Regions from separate parts of the Arthrobacter sp. UYCu723 genome, predicted to be linked through region 1. Evidence: predicted binding sites of a transcription regulator. Region 1 holds the regulator's gene; each other region holds the start of a gene.
The links. Region 1 encodes LexA, which represses DNA repair genes until DNA is damaged. Its sites were predicted from a motif close to TCGAACANNTGTTCGA; they were not measured.

Region 1 (3,271 bases):
GCCCAGGCCCGTGCCGGTGGGGTTGTTCGGGGAGCAGAGGAAGACGATGTTGGGCTGAAGTTCGCGGACCTGGCGCGCCGCCGACTCCGCACTCAGCCCGTAGTCATCGGCCCGCACCCCCACGATGTATTCCGTGTCCGTCCCCGCGGCGAGCAGGGGGTACATGGAGTACGTGGGAGGGAAGCCCAGTGCCGTGCGTCCGGGTCCGCCGAAGGCCTGGAGGATCTGCTGGAGCACCTCGTTGGAGCCGTTCGCTGCCCAGATGTGCTCCGCGCCCAGCCCGTGACCGAGGTATTCCGCCAGGGCTTCGCGCAGTTCCGTGAACTCGCGGTCCGGATACCGGTTCAGGCCGGCCGCTGCCTCTGTTACGGCCGCGGCGATGGCCGCTCGGACGTCCGCCGGCACACCGTGGGTGTTCTCGTTGACGTTGAGCAGGATGGGGACGTCCAGCTGGGGTGCCCCGTAGGGGCTCATTCCCCGCAGATTGGTCCGGAGGGGAAGTCGGTTCAGGCGCTCTAACTGGTCAGTCACTTCAGTAGTTTAAGTGAGACGGCGGCGGGCCCTGAAACTGTGACGGCTCGGGCCAGGTCCGTCGGCGCCTTGGCGGCTGCTTGGTACGCGACGTTCCCGGGGCCGGAAGACTACTGGGCTGGACTACTGGGCCGGGACGAAGAGCGTCTGGCCGGGCAGGACGCGGGCGGCATCGAGGTTGTTGAGCTGGACGATGTCGGCGACGATGTCGCGGGGGTCGCGCCCGGGTGCCACGGTCCCGGCGATGGCCCACAGCGATTCCCCGGGCTGCACCGTGACAGAGACGGTGGGGGTCAGTGACAGCTCCTCAACAGATTCGGAAGCCTTGGCAGGTGCATTCAGGAAGCCGCTGAAGGAAAGGATCAGGGCGGCCAGCAGGATCAACGGCACTCCGAAGAAGACGAACCGGCCCCGCCTGGTCAGCCGCAGGGGTGCCTGCTTGGTGCGGGACGCACCGCCGGCCGGAGCGGCCGGACGGAACGAAACCCGAGGTACGGACCGGCCATACCCGCCGGATGCGTCATGGCCGAAAGTGTCGTGAAACGCGCTTGATGCTGACATGAACTGAGCCCTCCTGGACCATACTGTGCCGCCCGGTGTACTCCACGTACCTGCCGCCAACCGGCCTAACCTTCGAACATAGAACCGAACAAACGCCCTCATCCAACTGCGATACTCTCATCCAGCCCCCGGAGGTTCGAACACATCTTCGAACTTCACCTGTCCAGTTTTAGCACCTATTAACGAACATTGTCGAGACTCGCTAGAACAAATGTTTGAAAAAACTGTGTGGCTGGCCTACGTTTGAGTCACAGGACAACCACTTCTGCAGTCGATCATCAGTAGTTGATCAGCGGGGTCTGACATTCAGGCCGGAAGGTCCCGGTAACTGCCGCAAGGCAGCCGGGCGGATTGGAAAGGCATTGGCGAATATGGCAGCACCAGCCACCGGCGGCCGGGCGTCCCAACGGAGCCCGCAGTCAGCCAGGCCTCCCAAGAGCCTGACCGTCCGGCAGAAGAAGATCCTCGAAACCATCCAGCGTTCGGTGACGGACAACGGCTACCCTCCCTCCATGCGCGAGATTGGCGACACCGTGGGACTGGCGAGTCTCTCCAGCGTGACGCACCAGCTCTCCCAACTCGAGAAGCTCGGCTACCTGCGGCGGGATCCCAAGCGGCCGCGCGCCATGGAAGTGCTCATGCCGTTGACCCTTGACGAGGGCAGCTCCAAGGTCTCGGGAGTGGCGAAGTCCAGCGGCCTGCGTGCCGTGGGCGGGCTGTCCGTCTCGGAACTGGCCAGCGCTACGGATACCGCAATGGTCCCCCTCGTCGGCCGTATCGCGGCCGGTGGCCCCATCCTCGCGGACCAGGTTGTGGAAGACGTCATGCCGTTGCCGCGCCAGCTGGTGGGCCACGGAGAGCTCTTCATGTTGAAGGTGGCGGGCGACTCGATGATCGATGCCGCCATCTGCGACGGCGACTGGGTGGTGGTGCGCCGGCAGGGTGACGCCGTGAACGGCGACATTGTTGCCGCACTGCTGGACGACGAGGCCACGGTCAAGACGTTCCGCCAGCGCGACGGCCACACCTGGCTGTTGCCCCAGAACACGCAGTACGAGCCAATCCTCGGCGACCACGCCGTCATTATGGGCAAGGTCGTCTCGGTCTTGCGCTCCCTCTAGCACCTGCCACACAGAGCCCCGCCGGCGTCCCCCGGACGGGGGATGCCGGCGGGGCCCAACACATTCCCTGCTGCGGGGTGCTCCGTCCGCCTACTTGGCGGTCTGCGCCGACTCCTTGTAGAGCCGTTCCAAAGCCGCCATGGCAATTGCCGGATCGGTGGTCGGCCAGAACGGCGGCAGAGCGGCCCGGAGGAATCCCCCGTAGCGTTCCGTGGACAGCCGCGAATCCAGCACCGCCACGACTCCCTTGTCCGTCGTCGTGCGGATCAGCCGTCCGGCTCCCTGGGCCAGCCGGATCGCGGCGTGGGTTGCGGACACACTCATGAATCCGTTGCCGCCGGCCTGGGCCACCGCGCGGGAGCGCGCTGTCATGAGCGGGTCATCCGGCCGCGGGAACGGAATCCTGTCGATGACTACGAGCCGGCAGGAGCCCCCCGGGACGTCGACGCCCTGCCACAGGGACATGGTGCCGAAGAGGCAGGTGTCCGGTTCATCGGCGAACTGGCGCACGAGCGCCGTCATGGTCGAATCCCCCTGGCACAGAATGGTCATGTCCAGCCGGGGGCGCATCGCCTCGGCGGCGTCCTCGGCAGCCCGCCGGGACGAGAAGAGGCACAGTGCCCCTCCGCCGGAAGCCCGGATCAGTTTTTCCAGCTCGTCCAGCGCCTCCGGGGACGTGCCGCGGCCGGGCTTGGGCAGGTGCTTGGCAACATAGAGGATGCCCTGCTTGGGGTAGTCGAAGGGCGAGCCGACGTCGACTCCGGTCCAGCTGGGCGCGCCGGGGCCTACCAGGCCCAGACCTCCGGCCGCCGGTTCGAAGGCGGAGCCGATGGCCAGGGTGGCCGAGGTCAGGATGACCGTGTGGTCCGCGAACAGACCCTCGCGGAGCCGTCCGGCGACGCTCAGCGGGGCCACGTTGATCAGGGCCGGTGCGCTCTCGTCCGGCTGGGAGTATCCCTGCGCAGGGTCGAAAGTGCTGTTCCGGGAAAACCAGACCACCTCGCGGTTTTCGCGGGCAGCGAGCAGCCGTTCGCAGAGTTCCAGGATGACCATGAGGC
Region 2 (3,271 bases), 3.6 Mb from region 1:
CGGCGTGCCCCCCGTCCATGCCGTCTTCATCCGCGGACCCTGGGTTGAGCGGGTGGGGGATGGTGTGGAGGTCCTCGCCATGGTGGAACCGTCCAGGGCGGGCCACCCCGAGTCGCTGGACGGGACGGCTAGAATTGTTGCTGTGCGTTCCGGCCAGCTGCTGGCCACCTCCTTCCACCCCGAAGTGACGGGGGAGAAGCGCGTGCATGAACTGTTTATCCGAATGATCAGAGGAGAAGCGTAAAGCATGTCAGGCCACTCCAAATGGGCGACGACCAAGCATAAAAAGGCCATCCTCGACAGCCGCCGGGCCAAGTCGTTCGCCAAGCTGATCAAGAACATCGAAGTTGCAGCGCGCATGGGCGGACCGGACCTCGCCGGCAACCCCAGCCTGGAGTTGGCGGTCACCAAGGCCAAGAAGACCTCGGTCCCCGCTGACAACATCGACCGCGCCATCAAGCGCGGCGCCGGCCTCACCGGCGAAGTCGTGGACTACACCGAAATCATGTACGAATGCCGCGGCCCGCAGGGCTCGGCGCTGCTGATCGAGTGCCTCACGGACAACAAGAACCGCGCCGCCTCGGAAGTCCGCCTCGCCATCTCCCGCAACGGCGGCACCATCGCCGATCCCGGTTCGGTCAGCTACCTCTTCTCCCGCAAGGGCGTCGTGTCCCTGCCGAAGAACGGCCTGAGCGAAGACGACGTGCTGATGGCCGTCCTCGACGCCGGCGCTGAGGAAGTCAAGGACAACGGCGACAGCTTCGAGATCCACTCCGAGCCGACCGACCTCCAGGCCATCCGGGATGCCCTCAAGGAAGCCGGGATCGAGTACGACACCGATGAGGCCGAGTTCGTGCCGTCGATGGAGGTGCCGCTGGACCTCGACGCCGCCAAGAAATTCATGAAGCTCGTGGACGCCCTCGAGGAACTCGACGACGTCCAGAACGTCTACAGCAACGCCGACCTCAGCGACGAAGTGCAGGCCGCACTGGAAGCCGAGTGACCCTTCGCGTCCTCGGCGTCGATCCGGGCCTCACCCGCTGCGGGATCGGCGTCGTGGACGTTGAGAAGAACCGCCGTGCCACCATGGTGGCCTTCGGCGTCGTCGGAACCTCTCCGGAGGAAAGCCTCGACCAGCGGCTGCTGGTCATCGCCACCTCGATCGATGACTGGCTGGACAAGTACGAACCGCACGTCCTCGCCGTCGAGCGCGTCTTCTCCCAACTCAACGTCAGCACCGTGATGGGGGTCGCGCAGGCCTCCGGTGTGGTGATCGCCGCGGCCGCACGCCGCGGCATCCCGGTGGCGCTGCACACGCCGTCGGAGGTCAAGGCCGCGGTTACCGGCAGCGGCACGTCCAACAAGGACGCCGTCACCAAACTGGTCACGAAGATTCTCCGCCTTGACGCCCCTCCGCGGCCGGCCGACGCCGCCGACGCCCTGGCGCTTGCCATCACCCATGCGTGGCGGGCCGGCAGCGGAACTTCCAACAAGGGCGCAGTCAGCACAGGACCGGGCGGCCAGTCGTTGACCCCGGCCCAGCGTGCCTGGGCGGACGCCGAGGCCAAAGCGCGCCGTGCGCGTTGAATGTCCGACTGTGCCGGCGTGGAGCTTGGTAGGGTATTCGTAGATATGTTCGGATAGCCGGTTCTTCCGGTTTATATTGTCAGCTATATTGTCAGCTGTATTTTCGCTGTAAACCCAGGAGCCCGGCTTTGATCAGTTTTCTCCGCGGAACCGTAGCGCACGTCGGCCTGTCCTCGGCAGTGATCGACCTCAACGGCGCCGGTATGAGCGTGAACGCCACACCGCAGACCCTCAGCAGCCTGCGGGTGGGTGAGGAGGGGAAGCTCTTCACGTCGTTGATCGTCAGGGAGGACTCCCTCACCCTGTTCGGTTTCGGCAGCGACGACGAACGCGAGGTGTTTGACGTCCTGCTCAGTGTCAGCGGCGTCGGGCCCCGGCTGGCGTTGGCGGTGCTGGCCGTGCACGAACCCGAGGCCATCCGCGTCGCCGCCCACTCCGGCGATGGCAAGTCCTTCACCAAGGTGCCCGGGATCGGGCCTAAGGTCGCCGGGCGCATCGTGCTGGAACTGGCCGGCAAGCTGGTGCCGCACGGGACCGCAGGCGCCACGGCCCCGGCAGTATCCGCGGAAGCGGTCTGGAAGCCGCAGGTCGTCGCTGCCATGACGAGCCTCGGCTGGTCCGAAAAGGACGCCACCGCCAGCATCGACAAATCCCTGGCGGATTCCCCCGAGCTGGCAGACAAGGGCAACGTGGCGGAAATCCTTCGCGCCACCCTCCGCTGGCTGGGCCAGGACGGCGCCCGCGCCGGGAACAGGGTAGGCGCCCGTGGCTGAGCCGTCGCTCGTCGCCGGGGGAGAGGAGCCGGAGGAGCGGGTCATCGAGGCCGCGCTCCGGCCCAAGAACCTGCACGACTTCGTCGGCCAGCACCGGGTCCGCAAGCAGCTCTCCCTGGTGCTGGAGGCCTCCCGCATGCGCGGACGCAGCGCCGACCACGTGCTGCTCTCCGGACCTCCCGGGCTGGGCAAGACCACGCTTTCGATGATCATCGCGGCCGAAATGAACGCCCCGCTGCGGATCAGCAGCGGTCCTGCCATCCAGCACGCCGGCGACCTCGCCGCGATCCTGTCCTCCCTCTCGGAGGGCGAGGTCCTTTTCCTCGACGAGATCCACCGGATGTCCCGGCCGGCCGAGGAAATGCTCTATATGGCGATGGAAGACTTCCGCGTCGACATCGTCGTCGGCAAGGGTGCCGGCGCCACTGCCATCCCGCTCGAACTGCCGCCTTTCACCCTGGTGGGCGCCACTACCCGCGCCGGCCTCCTGCCCGGGCCGCTCCGCGACCGCTTCGGCTTCACCGGACACCTCGAGTTCTACTCCGTCGAGGAACTCGAACTGGTGCTGCGGCGCTCTGCCGGGCTGCTGGACCTCAAGGTCAATTCCGCCGGTTTCAGCGAGATTGCCGGACGCTCCCGGGGCACCCCCCGCATCGCCAACCGGCTCCTGCGGCGTGTGCGCGACTGGGCACTGGTGCACGGTATCGAGCAGATCGATGCCCGGGCAGCCTCCGCCGCGCTGGACATGTACGAGGTGGACAAGCGCGGCCTGGACCGGCTGGACCGTGCCGTCCTCGAAGCGCTCATCACGAAGTTCGGCGGCGGACCGGTAGGCCTGTCCACCCTCGCGATCGCCGTCGGTGAGGAAACGGAGACCGTGGAAACCGTGGCCGAGCCGTACCTCGTCCGGG
Region 3 (3,271 bases), 3.8 Mb from region 1:
ATCACCGTCCTGGTAGCCCGGAAGTCGCAGGCCTACTTCACCGAGCAGTGGGGGAGCACCGGCGAGCTGCACGCACAGCTGGAGGAGTTTTTCACCGGGCACGAGGTGATCAAGGCCTTCGGCCGGCAGGAAGCCTCGGCGGCCAGCTTCAGGGAGAGCAACGGGAAACTCAGCCGTGCCAGTGCCCGCGCCCAGTACGTGTCTGGCGTGGTGCAGCCGCTGATGGTCTTCGTTTCGAACCTCAACTACGTCGCCGTCGCCGTGGTGGGGGCCCTCCAGGTCACGGCGGGCGCCATGACGATCGGCGGCATCCAGGCCTTCATCCAGTTCAGCCGCCTCTTCAGCCAGCCGATGGGCCAGATCGGCGGGATGCTGACCCTCATGCAGTCCTGCCTGGCTTCGGCTGAGCGGGTCTTTGCCCTGCTGGACGCCCCGGAGATTTCCCCCGACCAGGCGGCCAGGGCGGGGGTTCCGGCGAAGGCGGCCAGGGCGGGGAAGTCGCCGGCCAAGGCCGGGGCGGGGAAATCACCGGCCGGCGGGACGACGCCAGTGGCCGAAGGCCGCATCGCCTTCGAACACGTCAGCTTCAGCTACAGCCCCGGATCCCCCGTGGTCCAGGATCTGTCCTTTGCCGTGGAGCCGGGGCAGACGGTGGCGATCGTGGGCCACACCGGCGCCGGCAAAACCACCGTGGTGAACCTCCTGATGCGGTTCTACGAACTGGACTCCGGCCGGATCACCGTCGACGGCATGGACATCGCGGCGATGCCCCGGGACGAGCTGCGCTCCGCCTTCGGCACCCTGCTGCAGGACGCCTGGCTGTTCACGGGCAGCATCCGGGAGAACATCGAATACGGCAGGCCCGGCGCCAGCGAGGACGACATCGTCGCCGCGGCGCAGGCCAGCCACGTGGACCAGTTCGTCCGCTCGCTGCCGGACGGCTACGCCACCGTGCTCGGCGACGACGGCGACTCGCTCAGCAGGGGGCAGCGCCAGCTTGTCTCGATCGCGAGGGCGCAACTGGCAGGCCGCAGCATCCTGGTCCTGGACGAGGCCACGAGCTCGGTGGACAGCCGCACGGAGGTGCAAATCCGCCAGGCGATGCAGCGCCTCCGTCACGGCCGGACCAGCTTCGTGATTGCCCACCGCTTGTCCACAGTCCGGGACGCTGATCTAATTCTCGTCATGGACCACGGACGGATCGTTGAACACGGGACCCATCAGCAGCTGATGGCCAGGGGCGCGCTTTACACGGATCTCTACCAGGCCCAGTTCGCCGGCCGCGAACAGCGGCGCGGCCTGAGGAAGCCGGAACAGTGAGCCAGACCGAGAACGTGGCGGACCGATTCCCCGGCACCTGGAAACCCAACCAGGCCAGCTCGGTGCCGCTGTTCGAACAGCTCCGGCTCAACGTCATCGAACGGGCGGACAACGGCACCCTGGCACCGGGAACCCGGCTGCCGGCCGTCCGCAGCCTCGCCGCCGAACTGGGCGTAGCCCCCCACACCGTGGCGCGGGCCTACAAGGAACTCGAGGCCGCCGGCGTCGTGATCACGCGGGGCCGGAACGGGACGGTGGTCTGCGCCCGCGACGAGGCCTGGGGCTCGCTCTCCGCCGCCGCCGCCGACTTCGCCGCCGCTGCGAAGGCCCAGGGCGCCAGCTTTGCCGCAGCCGTTCAACTGCTCGCCGCCGCGTACGACCGCGAATAGCACACCGCTAGCACACCGGCGCTGATTCTCCGGCCTGGGACACAGCTGGGAATAGATATTCGAAGAAGTTTTCGATTAGCATTGGTAGCGTGCCTAAAGCCGTAGCTGAAGATCCAGCCGTTGATTCCCAGACCTCCGTTCCGATGGGCTCCGTTCCGATGGGCTCCGCAAAACAGGGCCGCGCGGTCGAATCCCGCCCCGAGGTGAAGCGTCCGGACATGTCCCGGCTCGTCGTCAAGGGCGCGCGCGAACACAACCTGCGCAACGTGGACCTCGACCTGCCGCGGGACTCCATGATCGTCTTCACCGGGCTCTCCGGCTCCGGTAAATCGTCCCTCGCCTTCGACACGATCTTCGCCGAGGGCCAGCGCCGCTATGTCGAGTCGCTCTCCGCCTACGCCCGGCAGTTCCTGGGACAGGTGGACAAGCCCGACGTCGACTTCATCGAAGGCCTCTCGCCCGCGGTGTCGATCGACCAGAAGTCCACCAGCAAGAACCCCCGCTCCACCGTGGGCACCATCACCGAGATTTACGACTACATGCGCCTCCTGTGGGCCCGCGTGGGCCGCCCGTATTGCCCTGTCTGCGGGGAGCCTGTCACGAAGCAGACCCCTCAACAGATCGTGGACCAGCTGCTGGAACTGCCGGAGGGCACCCGCTTCCAGGTCCTGGCCCCCGTGGTCCGCGGCCGCAAGGGTGAATTCGTCGAGCTGTTCAAGGAGCTCACGGCCAAGGGTTACTCACGCGCCCGGGTCGACGACAAGCTGATCCAGCTGAGCGATCCGCCCAAGCTCGGCAAGCAGTTCAAGCACACCATCGAGGTTGTGGTGGACCGTCTGGTGGTCAAGGAAGGCATCAGCCAGCGCCTCACCGACTCGGTGGAAACCGCGCTCGGGCTGGCCGAGGGCCGAATCCTGGCCGAATTCGTCGACCTCGACGAGGACGACCCGGAGCGGGTCAGGGCGTTTTCCGAACACCTCGCCTGCCCCAACGAGCACCCCCTCGCGATTGACGAGATCGAGCCGCGCTCCTTCTCGTTCAACAACCCCTTCGGCGCCTGCTCCGCCTGCAGCGGCATCGGCACAAAGCTGGAAGTCGATGAGGAACTCATCATCCCGAACGGGGAACTCTCCCTGGCGGAGGGGGCCATCGCGCCCTGGTCGCTCGGGACGGCGACCTCGGAATACTGGGGCCGGCTGCTCGGCGGACTCGCCCAGGAACTCGGCTTCTCGATGAAGACGCCGTGGGACAAGCTCTCCGAGGACACCCGCCAGACCGTGCTGCACGGTAAGGACCACAAGGTCGTGGTGCAGTACCGCAACCGCTTCGGCCGGGAACGCAAGTACAGCACCGGCTTCGAAGGCGTCATCCAGTACGTGCACCGCAAACACCTCGAAACCGACTCGGACACGGCCCGGGACCGCTACGAGGAATACATGCGGCAGATCCCGTGCCCGGCCTGCAACGGCGCCCGGCTGAACCCGGCGTCGCTGTCCGTGCTGATCAACCGCAAGAACATCGCCGAGGTCGCAGCGCTGCCGATGCGCGAATGCGCGCACTTC

Region 2: a site for LexA is predicted at 1,625-1,640, ahead of ruvA (Holliday junction branch migration protein RuvA). Genes of this name have one in related genera too.
Region 3: a site for LexA is predicted at 1,769-1,784, ahead of uvrA (excinuclease ABC subunit UvrA). Genes of this name have one in related genera too.

What each region holds. Positions count from the first base shown of each region.
Region 1 covers NZ_JBSSBW010000001.1:127,172-130,442, forward strand. The annotation lists gene ACVWZ8_RS00575 (histidinol-phosphate transaminase) at 1-531, opposite strand, end outside; gene ACVWZ8_RS00580 (LysM peptidoglycan-binding domain-containing protein) at 655-1,092, opposite strand; gene lexA (transcriptional repressor LexA) at 1,464-2,213, shown strand; gene ACVWZ8_RS00590 (ATP-dependent DNA helicase) at 2,304-3,271, opposite strand, start outside.
Region 2 covers NZ_JBSSBW010000001.1:3,733,273-3,736,543, forward strand. The annotation lists gene pdxT (pyridoxal 5'-phosphate synthase glutaminase subunit PdxT) at 1-244, shown strand, start outside; gene ACVWZ8_RS17520 (YebC/PmpR family DNA-binding transcriptional regulator) at 248-1,003, shown strand; gene ruvC (crossover junction endodeoxyribonuclease RuvC) at 1,000-1,587, shown strand; gene ruvA (Holliday junction branch migration protein RuvA) at 1,716-2,360, shown strand; gene ruvB (Holliday junction branch migration DNA helicase RuvB) at 2,353-3,271, shown strand, end outside.
Region 3 covers NZ_JBSSBW010000001.1:3,901,010-3,904,280, forward strand. The annotation lists gene ACVWZ8_RS18185 (ABC transporter ATP-binding protein) at 1-1,320, shown strand, start outside; gene ACVWZ8_RS18190 (GntR family transcriptional regulator) at 1,317-1,709, shown strand; gene uvrA (excinuclease ABC subunit UvrA) at 1,868-3,271, shown strand, end outside.